3 regions of the Dryocola baronae genome follow, and region 3 is predicted to be linked to each of the others. Evidence: predicted binding sites of a transcription regulator. Region 3 holds the regulator's gene; each other region holds the start of a gene.
What was found. The regulator CRP, encoded in region 3, controls carbon source genes, mostly activating them, when cyclic AMP is high. The targets are predictions, from matches to a motif close to ATGTGANNNNNNTCACAT.
Positions count from the first base shown of each region.

Region 1: the regulator CRP is predicted to act here: its motif matches at 5,212-5,229, upstream of cdd (cytidine deaminase).
Region 2: the regulator CRP is predicted to act here: its motif matches at 3,316-3,333, upstream of ACSPHG_RS07530 (mannitol dehydrogenase family protein).

Region 1 is NZ_JBINNY010000001.1:1,634,052-1,641,338, reverse strand. It holds gene ACSPHG_RS07685 (glycoside hydrolase family 31 protein) at 1-1,030, shown strand, start outside; gene ACSPHG_RS07680 (ABC-F family ATPase) at 1,098-2,693, opposite strand; gene ldtB (L,D-transpeptidase) at 2,928-3,848, shown strand; gene ACSPHG_RS07670 (CidA/LrgA family protein) at 4,065-4,466, shown strand; gene ACSPHG_RS07665 (CidB/LrgB family autolysis modulator) at 4,463-5,158, shown strand; gene cdd (cytidine deaminase) at 5,288-6,172, shown strand; gene sanA (outer membrane permeability protein SanA) at 6,319-7,038, shown strand; gene mglC (galactose/methyl galactoside ABC transporter permease MglC) at 7,128-7,287, opposite strand, start outside.
Region 2 is NZ_JBINNY010000001.1:1,603,092-1,610,378, forward strand. It holds gene ACSPHG_RS07520 (phosphatase PAP2 family protein) at 1-611, opposite strand, end outside; gene ACSPHG_RS07525 (CobW family GTP-binding protein) at 656-1,636, opposite strand; gene ACSPHG_RS07530 (mannitol dehydrogenase family protein) at 1,757-3,223, opposite strand; gene uxuA (mannonate dehydratase) at 3,435-4,628, shown strand; gene yeiP (elongation factor P-like protein YeiP) at 4,675-5,247, opposite strand; gene ACSPHG_RS07545 (YkgJ family cysteine cluster protein) at 5,430-5,684, shown strand; gene setB (sugar efflux transporter SetB) at 5,681-6,862, opposite strand; gene fruB (fused PTS fructose transporter subunit IIA/HPr protein) at 7,211-7,287, shown strand, end outside.
Region 3 is NZ_JBINNY010000001.1:4,631,191-4,638,477, forward strand. It holds gene ACSPHG_RS21975 (LysE family translocator) at 1-46, opposite strand, end outside; gene ACSPHG_RS21980 (hydrolase) at 108-1,124, shown strand; gene ACSPHG_RS21985 (YheU family protein) at 1,126-1,344, shown strand; gene ACSPHG_RS21990 (phosphoribulokinase) at 1,450-2,319, shown strand; gene ACSPHG_RS21995 (OsmC family protein) at 2,348-2,752, opposite strand; gene crp (cAMP-activated global transcriptional regulator CRP) at 3,067-3,699, shown strand; gene ACSPHG_RS22005 (YccS/YhfK family putative transporter) at 3,891-5,972, shown strand; gene argD (bifunctional acetylornithine/succinyldiaminopimelate transaminase) at 6,015-7,235, opposite strand.

The DNA.
Region 1 (7,287 bases), 3.0 Mb from region 3:
CCCGGTGATGCCGCTGCTGATGATGCGCGCGTCGCTGGAAGCGCAGCAGGCCTTTGCGCCGGAAAAACGCCCGTATCTGATTTCGCGCTCCGGCTGCGCCGGGATGCAGCGCTACGTGCAGACATGGAGCGGCGACAACCGCACCAGCTGGAACACGCTGCGCTATAACACCCGCATGGGGGTCGGCATGAGCCTGTCCGGGCTGTATAACGTTGGCCACGACGTCGGCGGTTTCTCGGGCGATAAGCCGGACGCCGAGCTGTTCGTGCGCTGGGTACAAAACGGCGTGATGCACCCGCGCTTTACCATCCACTCGTGGAACGACGACCAGACGGTGAACGAGCCGTGGATGTACCCGGCGATTACGCCCGCCATCCGCAGCGCCATCGAAACCCGCTACCGCCTGCTGCCGTATTTCTACACCCTGCTGTGGCAGGCCCACGCCGACGACGAGCCGATGCTGCGCCCGACGTTCCTCGATCACGAGCACGACGCGAAAACCTTCGACGAGTGCGATGACTTTATGCTGGGCCGCGATCTGCTGGTGGCAAGCGTCGTGGAGCCGGGGCAGCGCCTGCGCGAAGTCTGGCTGCCGGAAAACGGCGAAGGCTGGTACGACTATTACACCGGCCAGTGGTTTAGCGGCGGGCAAAACGTTGTGCTCGACGCCCCGCTTGAGCGCCTGCCGCTGCTGGTTCGCGCCGGTGCAGCCCTGCCGCACAGCGCGCGCATTACGCACGTGGATGCCAAAGCCGACGACGTGCGCGAGCTGAAAATCTTCCCGCTACGCGGCACGGGCGTTTCGCACGGCAGCCTGTTTGAAGACGACGGCGAGTCCTGGGGATATAAAGAAGGCAATGCGCTGTGGCTGGATTGGGAAATTGCCTGCTCCGCCGAGGAAATCAGCGTGACGTTCAGCCGCAAAGGCCATTATCAACCGGCGTGGAAAGAACTGACGCTGACGCTGCCTGCGGGCGAGACACGGCGTTTGGTGGTGGACGGCGTGGCGCAGGAGAGTTGGAAGCTGTAGGTCGGATAAGCGTTAGCGCCATCCGACATCGCTGCAAAAAAACCGCCGAATTCGGCGGTTTTTTCTTTTAACCATCAATCCCTTTACTGCGCAGGTAATCTTCGTACCCGCCGGTAAAGTCGATGACGCGCTCAGGCGTGATTTCAATGACGCGGGTCGCCAGCGAGCTTACGAACTCACGGTCGTGAGAAACGAAGATCAGCGTGCCCGGGTACATTTCCAGCGCCATGTTCAGCGATTCGATGGATTCCATGTCCAGGTGGTTGGTAGGTTCATCCATTACCAGCACGTTCGGGCGTTCCATCATCAGCTTGCCGAACAGCATGCGGCCTTTTTCACCACCGGAAAGCACTTTGGCTGGTTTTTTGATGTCGTCCTGGCTGAACAGCAGACGGCCAAGGATGCTGCGCACCGCCTGCTCGTCGTCGCCCTCTTGCTTCCACTGGCTCATCCAGTCGAAGACGGTGAGATCGTTTTCAAACTCGTATTCGTGATCCTGCGCGTAGTAGCCGATCTGCGCGTTTTCGGACCATTTTACGGCACCCGCGTCCGGCGCTAATTCGCCGACCAGGGTTTTCAGGAAGGTGGATTTACCCACGCCGTTGGTGCCCAGCACCGCGAGTTTTTCACCCACTTCGAGCAGCATGTTGACGCCTTTGAACAGCGGGCCTTCATCAAAGCCTTTCGCCAGCGCTTCCACTTCCAGCGCGTTGCGGAACAGCTTCTTGTCCTGTTCGAAACGGATGAACGGGTTCTGACGGCTGGAGGCCTTCACTTCGTCGAGCTTGATTTTGTCAATCTGACGGGCGCGTGAGGTCGCCTGGCGTGATTTCGAGGCGTTGGCGCTAAAGCGGCTGACGAAGGATTGCAGGTCGGCAATCTGGGCTTTTTTCTTCGCGTTGTCGGCCAGCAGGCGTTCACGGGCCTGGGTTGCCGCCGTCATGTACTCGTCGTAGTTGCCCGGATACACGCGCAGCTCGCCGTAGTCCAGATCCGCCATGTGGGTACAAACCATGTTCAGGAAGTGACGGTCGTGCGAGATGATGATCATGGTGCTGTTGCGCTCGTTGAGCACGGTTTCCAGCCAGCGAATGGTGTCGATATCGAGGTTGTTCGTCGGTTCATCGAGCAGCAGGATGTCCGGATTTGAGAACAGCGCCTGCGCCAGCAGCACGCGCAGCTTCCAGCCGGGTGCGACTTCGCTCATCGGGCCGTAATGCTGTTCTACCGGAATGCCGACGCCCAGCAGCAGTTCACCCGCGCGAGCTTCTGCGGTGTAGCCGTCCATTTCGCCATATTTGGTTTCGAGATCGGCAACTTTATAGCCGTCTTCTTCGCTCATCTCTGGCTGCGCGTAAATGCGGTCGCGCTCTTCTTTTACTTCCCAGAGTTCTGCGTGGCCCATGATCACGGTGTCGAGCACGGTGAATTTTTCAAAGGCGAACTGATCCTGGCGCAGCTTACCGATGCGCTCGTTCGGATCGAGTGATACGTTGCCCAGGGTCGGGTCTAAATCACCGCCGAGGATCTTCATAAAGGTGGACTTACCGCTACCGTTAGCGCCAATCAGGCCGTAGCGATTGCCGCCGCCAAATTTGACGGAGATGTTTTCAAACAGCGGCTTACTGCCGAACTGCATAGTGACGTTACTGGAAACTAGCACAAAGATGTCCTGATAAAAGAAGTGATGTAATTTGTGATATCGGGCACAGTATGCCATAAGTGCGCATGAGGATCGCGTTGCTTATGTATTGTCTATTATGTAATCAATGTGAAAAAAGTGTGATTTAATCCACATCTGATTTCCCAGAAAGATGCAATGCACATATAATGCGCGGCTGAACCCCATCTGATTCCTAACCAACTAGCCTGTGTGGCCATAAATACTTCGCACAACATGAATATAAAATTACGCTCGATTTTACTGGCATTTGTGGCTGTCGTGTCTTTTAGCAAAACAGCTTCCGCCGTGACCTATCCCCTGCCAACCGATGGCAGCCGTCTGATTGGTCAAAACCAGGTCATTACCATTCCTGAAGGTAGCACCGCGCCGCTGGAAGAGTTTGCAGCGCAGTACCAGATGGGTCTTTCCAACATGCTTGAAGCCAACCCAGGCGTCGATCCGTATCTGCCAAAGCCTGGCACCATCCTGAACATTCCGCAGCAGCTCATCCTGCCGGATACCGTTCATGAAGGCATCGTGATTAACAGCGCTGAAATGCGCCTCTACTATTATCCGAAAGACACCAACACGGTTATCGTGCTGCCTATCGGTATCGGCCAGCTGGGTAAAGACACCCCGATCAACTGGACGACAAAAGTAGAGCGTAAAAAAGCCGGCCCAACCTGGACGCCAACGGCCAAAATGCACGCGGAATACGCGGCAGCCGGTACGCCACTGCCAGCCGTAGTGCCAGCCGGTCCGGACAACCCTATGGGCCTGTACGCGCTGTACATTGGCCGCCTGTATGCTATTCACGGTACCAATGCCAACTTTGGTATCGGCCTGCGCGTCAGCCACGGCTGCGTGCGTCTGCGTAACGAAGACATCAAGTTCCTGTTCGAGAACGTGCCGGTCGGCACCCGCGTACAGTTTATTGATGAGCCGGTGAAAGCCACCGTTGAGCCAGACGGCACGCGCTACATCGAGGTTCACAACCCGCTGTCCACCACCGAAGCGCAGTTCAACTCTGACGAGATTGTGCCAATCAATCTGACCAGCAGCGTGACGGCGATTACCGCTCAGCCGGACGTTGACACCAACGTGGTGGATCAGGCGATCAAAGACCGTTCCGGTATGCCGGTACGCTTGAACTAAGCGATTGACCTCCGGCGGGCGGCGCTACGCATGCCTGCCCATGCACGTTAAGGCGACCTTCTCAGGTCGCCTTTTTTATTTCCCTGTCTAATTGCCCAATCAATTCTGGAACCTTCATTTCTGGAATATTTGGTATGCTCATAAGTCATGATGTGATCGGTAGCACAATTTTAAGTTTAATTGTATGATGAATGCGTTTCTTAAAGGGTCATCTCCATGCGTAACACACTCACCATTGTCTGGCAGTATCTGCGGTCTTTTATCTTAATTTACCTGTGCTTATATGCCGGTATCGCTATCGCGTCACTGCTTCCTATCGCCATTCCGGGCAGCATTATCGGCATGCTGATTTTATTCGTGCTGCTGTCGCTGCAAATCATGCCCGCGAAGTGGGTCAAGCCCAGCTGCCACCTGCTGATTCGCTATATGGCGCTGCTGTTCGTGCCGATAGGCGTTGGCGTTATGCAGTATTACGAGGTGCTGAAGGCGCAGTTTGGCCCGGTGGTGGTGTCCTGTTTTATCAGCACGCTGGTGGTACTTATTATCGTGAGCTGGAGTTCCCATCTCGTTCACGGCGAACGCAAGATTGTCGGTGAGAGCGAGGCTGACAAAAAATGATGCAATCTATCTGGTGGTCCCTGCCGTTAACGCTGCTGGTGTTTTTTGGCGCACGCAGGCTTGGCGCGCGTTTTAAATCGCCGCTGCTCAATCCGCTGCTGGTTTCGATGGTGGTGATCATCCCTATTCTGATCTTCACCGGCGTGTCTTACACGAGCTACTTTAAGGGCAGCGAGGTGCTGAATGACCTGCTGCAACCCGCCGTCGTGGCACTCGCCTTTCCGCTCTATGAGCAGCTGCACCAGATCCGGGCGCGCTGGAAATCCATCATCACAATCTGCTTTATCGGCAGCATGGTGGCGATGATAAGCGGTACCGCCATTGCGCTGTACATGGGGGCAACGCCTGAGATTGCGGCCTCCGTCCTGCCAAAATCCGTGACGACGCCGATTGCGATGGCCGTAGGCGGCAGCATCGGCGGCATCCCGGCCATCAGCGCGGTTTGCGTGATCTTCGTTGGGATTTTGGGCGCGGTGTTCGGCCACAGCCTGCTGAACCTAATGCGTATTTCCACCAAGGCTTCACGCGGCCTGGCGATGGGCACGGCCTCTCACGCTTTGGGCACCGCCCGCTGCGCCGAGCTTGATTTTCAGGAAGGCGCGTTTAGCTCGTTGGCGCTGGTGATTTGCGGGATCATGACGTCGCTTATCGCCCCGTTCCTTTTCCCGGTGATTCTGGCGCTGTTTCGTTAAAACTTGCGAGAGATCGCGCATTTTCATTTTTTATTTCATTCGTTGCATTTGCAATTAGATACGGATCACATATAAAGCCTCTATAGCGCCGTACACTACGGCTCCAATACCTATTAGAGGCTAAGAAACATGCGTTCTCGTTTTCATGCTGCTTTCACTCAGCTCCCGGCTTCGCTGCAGGCGGCCCTGCAATCCCTGCTCGCCGATGACCATTTCCCGGCCATGTTCGGCGCGCAGGAAGTAGAGGCGCTGAAAAAGCAGACGGGCCTGGATGATGATGCGCTGGCTTTCGCGCTGCTCCCGCTTGCTGCCTCATGTGCCCGTGCGGAACTCTCTAATTTCAACGTCGGTGCCGTTGCACGAGGCGTCAGCGGTAATCTCTATTTCGGCGCGAATATGGAATTTGCTGGCACCACCATGCAGCAAACGGTTCACGCCGAGCAAAGCTCCATCACCCACGCCTGGATGCGCGGTGAAAAAGGCCTCGCTTCCGTGACCGTTAACTACACGCCGTGCGGCCACTGCCGCCAGTTTATGAACGAGCTAAACAGCGGCGTGAAGCTGCAAATCAACCTTCCTGGCCGCAGGCCGGCAACGCTCGGCGACTACCTGCCCGATTCTTTCGGTCCGCGCGATCTTGAGATAAGCACGCTGCTGCTGGACGACGTTGACCACGGTTTTGCCCTCCAGGGCGATGAGCTAAACCAGGCCGCAATTGTTGCCGCGAACCGCAGCCACGCGCCTTACAGCAAAGCGCCAGCGGGCGTGGCGCTTGAGCTACGCGACGGCAAAATCATCTCCGGGAGCTACGCTGAAAACGCCGCGTTCAACCCGTCGCTGCCTCCGCTGCAGGCCGCGCTGAACCTGCTGAGCCTTTCCGGCTACGACTACAGCGACATCCAGCGCGCGGTGCTGGCAGAGCGCGCCGATGCCCCGCTGACCCAGTGGGACGCAACGGCCGCGACGCTCAAGGCGCTGGGCTGCCAGAATATCGATCGCACCCTGCTGGGTTAACTTATTCAGGCGGGTGCCCGCATCCGCCTGATTTCCACACGGCTATTGTTGAAATTTACTTCAACCAGTCCGCCGATTCTTGCTCTTAACCCCAGGGTAAAGTAGCCTTGAGTAAAATTTCCTCCCACCGTTGAGCCCGTAAGTCCATGTTGAAGCGCTTGTTTTATAGCCTGTTAGTCCTTATCGGCCTGATTGCTTTGACCGCGCTTGGCCTCGATCGGTGGATGAGCTGGAAAACCGCCCCCTACGTTTACGACGAGCTACAGGACCTGCCCTATCGCCAGGTCGGCGTCGTGCTCGGTACCGCCAAGTATTACCGCACCGGCGTCATCAATCAGTATTACAAGTACCGCATTCAGGGCGCGCTCAACGCCTACAACAGCGGCAAGGTCAACTACCTGCTTTTAAGCGGCGACAACGCGCAGAGCAGCTATAACGAACCGATGACCATGCGCAAAGACCTCATCGCGGGCGGCGTCGATCCTGCCGACATCGTGCTGGATTACGCCGGTTTCCGAACGCTTGATTCCATCGTGCGCACCCGCAAGGTTTTCGATACCAACGATTTCATCATTATCACCCAGCGCTTCCACTGCGAACGCGCGCTGTTTATCGCCCTGCATATGGGGATTCAGGCGCAGTGCTACGCGGTGCCGTCGCCGAAGAATATGCTCACCGTCCGCACGCGGGAATTTGGCGCACGGCTGGGCGCGCTGGCGGATGTGTATATCTTCAAACGCGAACCCCGCTTCCTCGGCCCGCTCGTGCCGATTCCAGCCCAGCACGAAGTCCCTGAAAACGCGCAGGCCTATCCCGCGGTGACGCCAGAGCAGCTTTTGGAAATGCAGAAGAAAGAGAAGAAATAGCGGGGTTTTTGGTGGATGGCGCATACGCTTATCCACCCTACAAATTTTGGTAGGTCGGGTGAGCATCGCGCCACCCGACATCTACAAAATTACTTCTTACGAGCGTACTTCAATGAATCCAGGGCAACCGCGAAGATAATGATCGCGCCCTTGATGATGTACTGCCAGTACGGGTTCACGCCGATGTAGGTCAGTCCGTAGTTGATAACGGTGAAGATGATGACACCGGTTACCACGCCGATGACCGTA
Region 2 (7,287 bases), 3.0 Mb from region 3:
ACCAGGGCGATAGAAAGTGACCCTACAAACACATCGGTAAACCAGTGTGCGCCAATGACGATGCGCGGCATGGCAAATATCAGGAAGATAATTACCGCAATAAAGAAGGCGGATTTGCCAAAATAACGCAGCATAAAGCCGGTGAAAATAATCAGCATCAGGCCATGATCCCCAGGGAAACTATCTTTCGATGCATCCTTGGTTGGGAAATGCAGCAGCTCGCTCACGCGATGAATATCGGTGAAATAAAGCGTCGGGCTGACGTGAGAAACCGGAATCAAATGGCCCAGCTGGTTTATCACCACTGCCGTAAGCAGCATAACGACGCCCATAATCACGAGGCGGCGTCGCCCCGCAGGCGTTTCGTGCCACCAGAACCAGGAAAACAGCGCGCCCATTGCCAGCAGGGAAATGCCGTCAAAGATACGGTTATTCGTCACGGCAACCAGAACCAGGAAGGTGTGGCTCTTCACCAGCTCTTCGTTAAAAAAATGGAAAATACTGGAGTCGATTGAGAACCAAAAGCCATGGTTTTCAGGCAGGTACCAGCTAAAGAAAAGCGCCAGGCCAAGGGCGTTCAGTAACAGAATCAGCGGTAAGCGAATTTTCATCATGCAGATTTTCGATATCTTTTAACAAGTCGGTGAGGGTAGTCTTACAAACTTAAACGTAGCCTCAACAGAGCGCTTTGCAAGCTGTTCCAGTCCGTCTCTTCGCTATTAATCAATTCGATACGACTGTCGGGTGGTGCCACGCCTTGCGTTTCGATATGCAGATCGTCGCCCTGGCGGTTGATGCGCACCAGGCCTTCCGCAATGCGCAACACGCCTTTTACCCGGCTAACCGGCGCGAGGCGGGCCCACTCCAGAATGCCAACCGTATCAAAAACCGTCTCTGCATCAAAAATCCAGCCGCAGGCCACGTAACCCTGGCCGCTGTTTATGCTGCGTCTCCAGCGCTGGTGGCCCGGTAAGCTAAGCGCGGCAAGACCACGGTTGGCCTCGTGCGTATGGCTGTGTTCGGCGCTGCTCGGGAGTTCGCGAAGGTTTTGACGCGGGAGATCCAGCAGGCTGACGTCAATTTGGCCATTTTCCGCCAGCACCACGTCGCGCCCGTCGGCGTTCGACTGCTGCCATTCGGCCAGGGCCCGGCGGCTTTCATCGGTAGAGCGGTCATTTTTATTAGCGACGATGATATCCGCGCTAGCAAGCTGATCGCGGAAGTTGTCGTTGTTCACGGCGCGATCGTCTAACAGCGAGCGCGGATCGAGCAGGCAAAGCGTGGCCCGCAGGTCAATCCACGGCTGGTAAACTTCGGCGGTAAGCATATCGAGGATTTGTTTCGGGTGGCCTAAGCCTGTGGGTTCGATAAGCAGACGGTCTGGCTTTCCCTGGCGCAGCAGCGTATTTAGCCCGACCTGCATCGGTAAACCATTCACGCAGCACATGCAGCCGCCGGGGATCTCCTTGAGCAGCGCGCCGCCGTCGGCAAGCAGGGCACCATCAATCCCCACTTCGCCAAACTCATTCACCAGAACCGCCCACTTCTCATCGCAGGGTTTATTCGCCAGCAGATGCAGGATAGTGGTGGTTTTTCCGCTGCCAAGAAAGCCGGTAATCAGGTTGGTTTTGGTCACAGTCGCTCCGGAAATATCATTCACGCTTATATAAGCCGATGGCTATCCTGAACAACATTAAGCAAAAAAAGAAGCCCCGGCGCGGACTTCGTTAAAAAAATCCGCGCGCGGGTAACTGATTTATTCACTCACGAGGCTGGCGACCGCCTGACGGGCACCGTTGGCGGCCAGCTGCTGCCAGGCCGCGCTGACGTTATTAACAAATCGCTCGTCGGCCGGCAGATCGCTGCCGAAGATTTCCGTCAGGGTAAGCAGGGCGGCAACGCGCTCGTCTTCAGCGCTGCCGTCCACCAGACCTTTGATTTTCACGGACAGCGGATCGCGGATATCTATTGCCTGTCCCGCGTCGTCAACGCCGCTGACATAGCGCATCCACGCGGCAACGCCCAGCGCCAGACAAGGCCACTCGTCGTCCTGCTGGAGGTGCCAGCGCACGCTTTCCAGCATCCGCTGCGGCAGCTTCTGACTGCCGTCCATGGCGATTTGCCAGGTACGATGCTGTAGCGCCGGATTGCTGAAGCGCTCAAGAAGATTGTGCGCATACTGCCGCAAATCGACGCCCGTAACGCGCAGGGTCGGGGCCTGTTCCTGCATCATAAGCCGGTGGGCGGCGCGGTAAAAATTCTCGTCGGCCATGCAGTCATTAATATGCTGATAGCCCGCCAGATAGCCAAGCCAGGCAAGGAACGAGTGGCTGCCGTTGAGCATGCGCAGCTTCATTTGCTCCCAGGGCATCACGTCATCGACCATTTCGACGCCCGCGACCTCCCACTGCGGACGGCCCGCAACAAAGTTATCTTCAATCACCCACTGAATAAACGGCTCGCCTGAAATCGCGCACGGATCTTCAACGCCCATAACGTCAGTGATTTCCTGCAGGGATTCAGGCGTGGCGGCGGGCACGATACGGTCAACCATCGTGCTTGGGAACGTCACGTGCTCGCGCACCCAGTCGGCCAGCTCCTGGCTGCGCTTTTCCGCCATGCCGATCGCCGCATTGCGCACGACGTGGCCGTTATCAGGAATGTTATCGCAGGAAAGCACGGTGAAAGGGCGTAGCCCGCGTTCGCGGCGGCGGTTTAAGGCCTCGACTAAAATGCCGGGCACCGAATGCGGCTCGGCCGGGTTTTCAAGATCGTGAACGATCCGTTCGTTGGACGCGTCAAGCCTGCCGGTAGCGGGATCGATGCAGTAGCCTTTCTCGGTGACCGTCAGCGACACGATGGCGACCTGCGGCTCGCAGAACTTCTCGATGATCGCGTCCATCCCGTCGAGCCTGGCGTTCAGACACTCTTTAACCGCGCCGATGACGATAGCCTGATTTCCATCCCGCCCTTTTTCCAGCACGGTATACAGATGATCCTGATCGCGCAGCGCGCTCATCAGCTTATCGCCGCTAAACAGGCTGATTTCACAGATACCCCAGTCGCCGCCAAGCGCGTTGAGCACCCGGTCAGTCAGCAGCGCCTGATGCGCCCGGTGGAAGGCGCCGAAGCCAAAGTGGACAATGCGCGTTTGTAACGCGCTGCGGTCGTAACGCGGCAGTTGAACGCCGTCCGGCAACGTGACTGAAGCAATTGTATTCATAAAATGCAAATCCTGATTAACGTAATGATAACAACCGCAGTCTAAAGTTATATGACAGCAAAGAGAATTGGTGTGCTGGCTTTATCGTTTTAATGTGAGCTGGATCAACCAATTTTGCGGGTAAAATTGATCGTTGCCGGGTTTGCGGTATGGTAGTCGTCAATGCAATAACATAGAATTGGTATGACAACTTATTAATGAGGAATTGGTAATGGAACAAACCTGGCGTTGGTATGGCCCGAAAGACCCTGTATCACTGGACGACGTGCGCCAGGCGGGCGCAACCGGTGTGGTAACCGCTTTGCATCACATCCCGAACGGGGAAGTGTGGCCGGTAGCTGAAATTAAACAGCGTCAGGCCGAGCTTGCGGCAAAAGGGCTAACCTGGTCGGTTGTCGAAAGTATTCCGGTGCATGAAGAAATCAAAACGCACACCGGCGACTACGACAAGCACATCGCTAACTACCAGCAGAGCATCCGTAACCTGGCGGAATGCGGCATCGACACCGTGTGCTACAACTTTATGCCGATCCTCGACTGGACGCGTACCGACCTGGAATACGAACTGCCGGACGGCTCTAAAGCCTTGCGCTTCGACCAGATTGCCTTCGCGGCCTTTGAACTGCATATCCTGAAGCGCCCTGGCGCCCAGGCGGACTACAGCGAAGAAGAGCAGCGCCAGGCGCAAACCTACTTCCAGAATATGTCCCCGGCGGAAATTGAAAAGCTGACGCGCAACATCATCGCCGGCCTGCCGGGCGCGGAAGAAGGCTACACGCTGGACCAGTTCCGCGCGCGCCTTGCTGAATACGACGGCATTAACAAAGAGCAGCTGCGCGAAAACATGGCTTATTTCCTGCGCGCCATCGTGGCGGTGGCGGAAGAAGTCGGCGTTCGCCTTGCGGTTCACCCGGACGATCCGCCGCGTCCGATCCTCGGCCTGCCGCGTATCGTTTCTACCATTGAAGATATGCAGTGGCTGAAAGAAACCGTCGACAGCATCAACAACGGCTTCACCATGTGTACCGGCTCATACGGCGTGCGCGCCGATAACGACCTGGTGCGGATGATCGAAACCTTTGGCGACCGTATTCACTTCACCCACCTGCGCGCAACCTGCCGCGAAGGCAACCCGAAAACCTTCCACGAAGGCGCGCACCTGCAGGGCGACGTCGACATGGTTTCCGTGGTAAAAGCGATTCTGACCGAAGAGCAGCGCCGCAAGGCGAGCGGTGACGAGCGTCCAATCCCGATGCGTCCGGACCACGGCCATCAGATGCTGGACGATCTGCACAAGAAAACCAACCCTGGCTACTCGGCGATTGGCCGCCTGAAAGGCCTGGCGGAAGTGCGCGGCGTTGAGCTGGCGCTGAAGCAGACGATGTTCCCGGATTTGCTGAAGTAAGCGTAAAGCACTAAAAAAAACCCGCCGAGGCGGGTTTTTTGTTTTCTTAGTCTGCGCGGCCCATAGAGCGCTTTTCGGCGATATGAATGCGGATTTTCTCACCGGTCACCATATATTCCGGCACCTGAATAACAAGGCCGGTGGACATGGTGGCAGGCTTGGTGCGGGAGCTTGCTGAAGCACCTTTAATGCCGGGCGCGGTTTCAACGATTTCCAGGTCTACCGTCTGCGGCAGTTCGAGCGCCAGCAGCTGGCCGTCCCAGGTCAGAACCTGCATGTCCGGCATGCCGCCTTCCGGGATGAACTGCAGCTCGTCTTCGATCTGGTCTTTGGTAAAGATATACGGGGTGTAATCTTCTTTATCCATGAACACGTATTCGTTGCCATCGATATAGGAGAAGTCAACGAAACGGCGGGTCAGGGTAATGGTGTCGACGATATCGTCGCCCTTAAAGCGCTCTTCGACTTTCTGGCCGGTGCGAACGTCAGAAAAACGCATTTTGTAAAGGGTTGCCGCGCCGCGTGCGCTTGGGGCCTGGATATCGATATCTTTCACAATCAGCAGCTTGCCGTTGTAATTCAGTACCATACCTTTTTTGATTTCGTTAGCTCTTGCCATCGATGTTTCCTGTGAAATTTGAGGAGCGAAAATATTGCGACAAATTACTCGCGAGGTGCACTTCAGGCAAGCGGAATTCATCGCCCGTGCGACAAGCTTTGCGACAAAGTATAAATAGCATAGTAAAGCCCGTGCGGGACTGATACAGTCCGCCCATTAGCCAGCCCACCGGAGTATTGCTGATGGACTGTCGTCCTGACTGCGGCGCCTGCTGTACCGCACCTTCTATATCAAGTCCGATACCCGGCATGCCCAACGGCAAGCCCGCCAATACCCGCTGCGTTCAGCTTGCCGACAACCTGATGTGCAAGATATTCACTTCGCCTCTGCGGCCGAAGGTTTGCGCCAGCCTGCAGGCCAGCCGCGAGATGTGTGGCACCACGCGGCAGCAGGCGATGGCGTATCTGATTTATCTTGAGGCGGCGACCGCCCCCTAAACGTCCTTAATGCGCAGCATGCACCAGGCCGTAACGACAATCATGGCCAGCGCAATAAAGAAGACGGTGTGATAGTTCCAGATTTCAGCCACCACGCCCGCCAGTGAACCGGCGATGATCCAGCCCACTCGGGTTGTATTGGTGTACAAGGTTGTGGCCGCACCCGCCTGGCCCGGCATCAGATCCTGGAAGTACAGCATCCCAATCCCCGCTAGAATCCCGATAAATATTGCGTTCAGCAGCTGTAGGCCAAGCAGCATGTATTCGTTATGCAGCGTCAGCATGCCGACGTAGAACAGCAGCCCCGCGACCAGCGCGATACGCATCAGGAAGCGCTTCCCAAAACGTTTGGCGTAATAGCCCGCAATCAGCATGGTTGGAATTTCCAGCCCAGCGGCGGTGCCCATCATCACGCCAGCCAGCTTCTCGGGCAGATGCAGCTCATGAATGATGTAAAGCGGCATATTGATGATGTACAGGCTGTTGCAGCCCCACATCATGGTGCAGGCGACAAACAGCAGCAGTGCATCACGGCGGTTGCGGCGCGGCGCTTCAAGCTTAGCGGTTGTGGCAAGCGGCTCTTTGCGCATCGAGGGCAGGAACAGCCAGACCATCAGGCTACAGACGACAAACGCGAAGGCGGCGCTGAGATACATGGTGGTGAAGCCGAAGCCAAGAGCGAGCGCATAGGCGATTGGCGGGCCGATAACCCAGGCCAGCGACACCTGCGCGCGCAGTATCGAACTGAACATGACGGCTTCGCGGCCCGTGCGGTCGGCGTGTTCGCGGGCAAGGGCGAACATCTGCGGGTTGGCGGTCGAGCCGAAGCTGCTTAAGAAGACGCCCACAAAAAGCAGGACAAAATAGTTACGGTTCCAGGCAAACAGCACGCACGCCAGGGCACCCAGAAGGCAGCAGACGAAAATCAGCGATTTGCGATCGCCTTTGCGATCCGAACGCCCGGCCAGAAACTGGCTGACCAAAATGCCGATAACGGCGCTGCCGGTGAAGAAGAAGCCAACCATCGCCGGACGGACGTGGACCTCCTCGCTCAAAAACAGGCTTAGCGTCGGAGTTTGCAGGGCACCAGCAATACCGGTTAAAAAAGCTACAATCAAAAAGGCGGAAGACGTCAGATCAAGTGGCTTACGGCCCGCGGCAACTGGGGTGTTTTGCATGAGATAAGGATCGTTTGATAGGGAACGCGCGGAGTTTACGCGCCTTAGCGGCAAATAAACAGTCGTTAAAATCAAACGCAACACGAAAAGTCAAAACGGTGTTCCACATCGCTCATAGCGAATGCTGAAGTCTTGCTGATAGTCATTCCGTGCTGTTCAGCTATTGGCGAAAGATTTAAGGAAAATGTGCGTAATCTCTAAATTTCGACACGCAGATCTTGCCAGTAATGTTGAAAATATCCACACTACTTGAAACGTTTCAGCGTCGTCTTATTTTCAAACAGGAGTGGGGTGACGCTTTTTTTCTCACATTAGCTGAATCGTTTCAATTCAGCAGGAGAGGGAACCATGTTTCAGTTGTCTGTTCAGGATATTCATCCCGGCCAAAGCGCCGGGAACAAAGAAGAGGCTATCCGCCAGGTTGC
Region 3 (7,287 bases):
CTGCCACCCAAAGAAAGCCGAGCATTGAGAAAAAAAGCGTTTCCATGAAAGGGGTGCTCCACACCCAAAGAATTGATTAGCAAACTAAATGAAACTAACAGTGTGATATGGATCAGACAAGTCCTGCAGAATTGAATTTTAATCATGATGACGGCCAGCAATTCCGCCCTATGCGCGGAATGAGTAACCCTCACCTGCAAACCATGTTGCCGCGTGTTATCCGCCGTCGAGTCAAATTTAAGCCCCACTGGCAGCGTCTTGATATGCCGGACGGGGATTTTGTCGATCTCGCGTGGAGCGAAGACCCGCGCCTGGCGGCGCATAAGCCGCGCCTGGTGGTCTTTCACGGTCTGGAAGGCAGCCTGCACAGCCCCTACGCACACGGCCTGATCGAGGCCGCGCAGAATCGCGGCTGGCTGGGCGTGGTGATGCACTTCCGGGGATGCAGCGGCGTACCAAACCGCATGAAGCGCATCTACCACTCCGGCGAAACCGAGGACGGCACCTACTTCCTCAGCTGGCTGAACCAGCGCTATGGCGAAGTGCCAACGGCGGCGGTCGGCTTCTCGCTGGGGGGCAACATGCTGGCCTGCCTGATGGCAAAACAGGGAGCGGACTGCACCCTAAAAGCCGGCGTCGTTGTCTCCGCGCCGCTGATGCTCGAGCAGTGCTGCTATCACATGGAGCAAGGCTTCTCGCGGTTCTACCAGCGCTATCTTCTCAACCTGCTGAAAAAGAACGCCGCGCGCAAGCTGCGCAGCTATCCCGGCACGCTGCCGGTGGACTTAAGGCAGCTCAAGGGCGTGCGCCGCATCCGCGAGTTTGACGATCTTATCACCTCCAAAATCCACGGCTTTGCCGACGCGCTGGACTATTATCGCCAGTGCAGCGCCATGCCGCTGCTGCCGGACATCGCCAAGCCGACGCTCATCATCCACGCCAAAGACGATCCCTTTATGGATCACCACGTCATTCCTGATAAAGCATCGTTACCCGCAAATATTGAATATCAGCTCACAAGCCACGGCGGACACGTCGGCTTTGTGGGCGGCACGCTGCGCAAACCGGAAATGTGGCTCGAGCAGCGTATCCCTGACTGGTTAACAAGATATCTGGACAACTGAGATGATTATTCCCTGGCAAGACATTGACGCCGAGACCCTCGACAATCTCATCGAATCCTTTGTATTACGCGAAGGTACAGATTATGGTGAACAAGAGCGCTCGCTGTCGCAGAAGGTTGCCGACGTGAAGCGACAGCTACAAAGCGGCGAAGCGGTGCTGGTGTGGTCAGAGCTGCATGAGACGGTAAATATCATGCCTCGCGGGCAGTTTCGCGGCTAATCTAAAGCAATAAAATCATCTTCAGGCCCTTCGTCGGGTGGATACGTGCATTCGCCATCCACCCGCTGTGACAGTCCCTTCGAATATCCATGGAGTTGTTGCCTTATGTCAGCCAAACATCCGGTTATTGCCGTCACGGGTTCCAGCGGTGCAGGAACGACCACCACAAGCCTTGCGTTTCGTAAGATATTTCAACAGCTCAACCTGCGCGCCGCCGAAGTCGAAGGCGACAGCTTCCATCGCTATACCCGCCCAGAAATGGACATGGCGATTCGTAAAGCGCGCGACCTGGGCCGTCACATCAGCTATTTCGGGCCAGAGGCCAATGACTTCGGGCTGCTCGAGCAGACGTTTGCCGAATACGGGCGCAGCGGCCAGGGGAAATCCCGCAAGTATCTCCACACCTATGACGAAGCCGTGCCGTGGAACCAAATCCCCGGGACTTTCACGCCCTGGCAGCCGCTGCCTGAACCTACAGACGTGCTGTTTTACGAAGGGCTGCACGGCGGTGTGGTCACCCCGCAGCACGACGTAGCCAACTATGTGGATTTGCTGGTCGGCGTGGTGCCCATCGTTAACCTGGAGTGGATTCAGAAGCTGGTGCGCGACACCAGCGAACGCGGCCATTCACGGGAGGCGGTGATGGATTCCGTGGTCAGATCGATGGATGACTACATCAACTTTATTACGCCGCAGTTTTCCCGCACCCATATCAACTTCCAGCGCGTCCCGACGGTAGACACCTCTAACCCGTTTGCCGCGCGCGGCATTCCGTCGCTGGACGAAAGCTTCGTTGTGATTCACTTCCGCGGGCTGGATAACATCGACTTCCCGTACCTGCTGGCGATGCTGCAAGGCTCTTTCATTTCACACATCAATACGTTGGTGGTGCCGGGGGGCAAAATGGGGCTGGCAATGGAGCTGATAATGACGCCGCTGGTGCAACGGCTGGCGGAAGGCAGAAAAGTCGTTTAGGGCGGCAAAATACCGCCCAGGACACGTATTACAGTTCAATCACTTCATAGCTGTGCGTGATGTTTGCGGCTTTCTCAAGCATCAACGCCACCGAGCAATACTTCTCCGCCGACAGGTCGACGGCGCGGGACACGGCATTGTCCTTCAGATCTTTGCCGGTCACGATGAAATGCAGATTGATGTGGGTGAACAGGCGCGGCGCTTCTTCGCGGCGCTCGGAGGTCAGCTTCACTTCGCAATCCGTCACGTTATGGCGGCCTTTTTGCAAAATAGACACCACATCAATGGCGCTACAGCCGCCGACCGACATCAGGACCATCTCCATCGGGCTGGGTGCTTTATCGCCTGAATTTCCGTCCATCAGGATCTGGTGACCCGACGCCGATTCGCCCAGGAAAGTTAACCCCTCAACCCATTTAACTCGTGCCTGCATTTTGCTTACTCCTGTTAAGAAATTTCCTTCCAGAGTACGCGGATGCAGCAATTGTCGCAACGGAAGGCGACCTGCGTCATGCTGAAACGAGACAATAGGAGACACTTGCCAAAAGCTATGCTAAAACAATCCGGATGCTACATTCGATACATTGACGTGATGTATGTATGCATTGGACATCACTAATTACAGGCGGCAAGATTGACTTGCTGGCCATTTCCCCCAGGTGGGAAATATTCTAACGATTGCAACGCCGGGCAGGAGGTTTTGCATCCTGTCTTTGGTAGCCAGTTTATAACAGAGGATAACCGCGCATGGTGCTTGGCAAACCGCAAACAGACCCGACTCTCGAATGGTTCTTGTCCCATTGCCACATTCATAAGTATCCATCGAAGAGCACGCTGATTCACCAGGGTGAAAAAGCAGAGACGCTGTACTACATCGTCAAAGGCTCCGTGGCCGTGCTGATCAAAGATGAAGAGGGCAAGGAAATGATCCTCTCCTATCTGAACCAGGGTGACTTCATCGGTGAATTAGGCCTGTTTGAAGAAGGCCAGGAGCGCAGTGCCTGGGTTCGCGCGAAAACCGCGTGCGAAGTGGCTGAAATTTCCTATAAAAAATTCCGCCAGCTTATCCAGGTTAACCCAGACATCCTGATGCGCCTCTCTTCCCAGATGGCCCGTCGCCTGCAGGTCACGTCAGAGAAAGTGGGCAACCTTGCCTTCCTCGACGTAACCGGCCGTATCGCTCAAACGCTGCTGAACCTTGCGAAACAGCCAGACGCCATGACCCACCCGGACGGTATGCAGATTAAAATCACCCGCCAGGAAATCGGTCAGATCGTGGGTTGCTCCCGTGAAACCGTAGGCCGCATTCTGAAAATGCTGGAAGATCAAAATCTGATCTCCGCGCACGGTAAAACGATCGTCGTTTACGGTACTCGTTAATTTCCGTTTCCAAAAAGGCGTATCGCTTCGGCAATACGCCTTTTTTGTCTCTAAAACTCCCTTTGCCCGCTCTAAATAATTCGAGTTACAGGTCGGCGGCAAGGGAGGGAGTCCCCAGGAGCTTACTCCAGTAAGTGACCGGGGCGAGTGAGTGCAGCCAACACCCCTGTAACTTGAAGTATGACGAGTCTATGTGGCGCCGACTTATTTATCATCCTGAGGTTAACTACGCACTGCGTCAGACGCTGGTGTTATGTTTACCCGTGGCCGTCGGCCTGGTGCTGGGCAGCCTGCAAAACGGCCTGCTTTTCTCGTTAGTTCCCGCCTGCTGCAACATTGCTGGCCTGGACACCCCCCATCGACGCTTCTTCAAGCGGCTGATTATCGGCGGCAGCCTGTTTGCGCTCAGCAGCCTGATCATGCAGCTTCTTCTGCTCTACACCTCGATCCCGCTGCCCATAATTCTGATGGTGATGGCGCTGATGCTCGGGGTAACCGCGGAAATCAGCGCCCTGCACGCCCGCCTGCTCCCCGCCTCGCTGATTGCGGCGATCTTCACCCTCAGCATGGCCGGGAACATGCCTATCTGGAAACCGATGCTGCTGTATGTTTCCGGCACCATCTGGTACGGCGTCTTTAACTGGTTCTGGTTCTGGATGTGGCGCGAGCAGCCGCTTCGCGAATCCCTGAGCCTGCTCTACCGCCAGCTTGCCGAATACTGCGAAGCAAAATACGGCATGCTGACGCAGCACACCGATCCGGAAAAGGCGCTGCCCCCGCTGCTGGCCCGCCAGCAAAAAGCCGTCGATCTGATTACCGTCTGCTATCAGCAGCTGCACATGCTGGCGGCTAACCAGCAGAACGGCTACAAACGCCTGCTGCGCGCTTTCCAGGTGGCGCTCGACCTCCAGGAGCACATCTCCGTCAGCCTGCACCAGCCCGAAGAGGTGCAGAAACTCGTTGAACAAAGCCACGCCGAAGCGGTGATCCGCTGGAACGCGCAAACCATCGCGTCTCGCCTGCGCGTGCTGGCGGACGACATCCTTTATCACCGCTACCCCAGACGCTTTGATATGGATAAACAGATCGCGGCGCTGGAAAAAATCGCCCGCCAAAACCCGGACAACCCGGTCGGGCAATTCTGCCACTACCACTTCAGCCGTATCGCGCGCGTGCTGCGCACCCAGCGCCCTTTATACGTCCGCGATCTGATGGAAGATCGCCAGCGCCGCCTGCCGCTGTGGCCCGCGCTAAAAAGCTATCTCTCCTTCAAATCGGCGGCGCTGCGCAACGCCGCACGGCTGGGCGTCATGCTCACCGTCGCCAGCCTGCTGGGCGCATCTTTACATCTGCCCAAGCCCTACTGGATCCTGATGACCATCATGTTCGTCACGCAAAACGGCTATGGCGCGACGCGCGTGCGGATTCTGCACCGTTCGGCGGGCACCATGGCGGGCCTGACGATTGCCGGGATCACTCTCCACTTCCACGTTCCGGAAAGCTACACGCTGGTGGCGATGCTGCTCATTACGCTGGTGAGCTACCTGTTTATCCGCAAAAGCTACGGCTGGGCCACCATCGGCTTTACCGTCACCGCGGTATACACGCTGCAGCTGATTACGCTTAGCGCCGAGCAATACATCGTGCCGCGTCTGATCGATACCCTGCTCGGCTGCCTGATTGCCTTTGGCGGCATGATCTGGCTGTGGCCGCAGTGGCAAAGCGGCCTGCTGCGCCAGAACGCCCACGACGCGCTGGAAACCGACCAGGAAGCAATACGGCTGATCCTAAGCCACGACCCGCAGCCGACGCCGCTGGCCTGGCAGCGCATGAAGGTCAACCAGGCGCACAACGCGTTGTTTAACTCGCTCAACCAGGCGATGCAGGAGCCGGGCTTCAACTCGCACTATCTGGATGACATGAAGCTATGGGTGACGCACAGCCAGTTTATCGTCGAGCATATCAACGCGATGACGACGCTTGCCCGCGAGCACAATATGCTGACGCCGGACCTGGCGCAGCGCTACCTGCAAGCCTGTGAAGTCGCGCTGCAAAGGTGCCAGCAGCGTCTGGAATATGACGGACCGGGGGAAACGAAAGACGCGGTGATTCTGGATTCAGAGGCGCTGCCGACCGGGCCGCTAAGCACGATGGAACAGCATTTACAGCGGGTTCTGGGGCACCTCAACACCATGCACACCATTTCGTCAGTGGCATGGCGTCAGCGCCCGCATCATGGCATTTGGCTCAGCAGACGCTTGCGACGTTCGTAGGGTGGATAAGCGGCAGCGCCATCCACCGAATTCCGCAAATATCTACCCTTTAACAATCTTCGCGACGGCGCTCGCAAAACGCTGCATACCCTCGGCAATATCCGCCTCTTCAACGATAAGCGACGGCGCGAAGCGCATCACGTCCGGCCCCGCGTTCAGCACCATAACGCCTTCCTGTGCGGCTGCATAAAGGAACTCACGCGCGCGGCCCTTGTACTGCGGCTTAAGCTCCGCGCCAATCAGCAGGCCCATGCCGCGAATATCGCTGAACACGTCGTATTCTTTGTCGATCTGCTGCAAATGCTCAACGAACTTTTCGCGTTTTGCCGTTACGCCTTTCAGCACTTCCGGCGTATTGATGATATCAAAGGCCGCACCCGCCACCGCGCAGGCCAGCGGGTTGCCGCCGTAGGTGGAACCGTGCGTCCCGACGTGGAAAGCTGAAGCAATCTCCTGCGTAGTCAGCATGACGCTTACCGGGAATCCGCCGCCGAGGGCTTTGGCGCTGGTCAGAATGTCCGGCGTCACGCCGTAGTGCATGTAGGCAAACAGCTCGCCGATACGGCCCATGCCGCACTGCACTTCGTCGAACACCAGCAGCGCTTTGTGCTCGTCGCACAGCGCGCGCAATCCCTTGAGGAATTCCGGCGTAGCGGCGGTGACGCCACCTTCGCCCTGAATAGGCTCCACGACGACCGCACAGGTATGGTCGTCCATCACGGCTTTCACCGCGTGAAGATCGTTAAACGGAACGTGGATGATGTCGGCGGGCTTGGGGCCAAAGCCGTCGGAATACTTGGGCTGTCCACCCACCGAAACGGTAAACAGCGAGCGGCCGTGGAAGGCGTTATGGAAAGCGATAATCTTGGTTTTATACGGGCTGTGGCGGGTGGACGCATAGTAGCGCGCCAGCTTAAAGGCGGTTTCGTTGGCCTCGGTGCCGGAGTTCATAAACAGGACGCGCTCGGCAAAGGTGGCGTCAATCAGCCTGCGGCCCAGGCGCAGAGCGGGTTCGTTGGTGAAAACGTTGCTGGTGTGCCACAGCGTTTCCCCCTGGGTTTTCAGCGCTTCCACAAGCTTAGGATGGCAGTGCCCCAGGGCGGTAACCGCGATGCCGCCCGCGAAATCAACGTATTCCTTGCCCTGCTGATCCCAAACGCGGCTGCCTTTTCCTTTCACCGGGATAAACTCGGCCGGTGCATAAATCGGCAGAATCACTTCATCGAAAGTTGCGCGAGTAATTGCTGATTGTTCAGTTGCCATTAAGTCCCCATCCCGTATTTATGCTGTAGCCATTCATGAAAATATAATCACG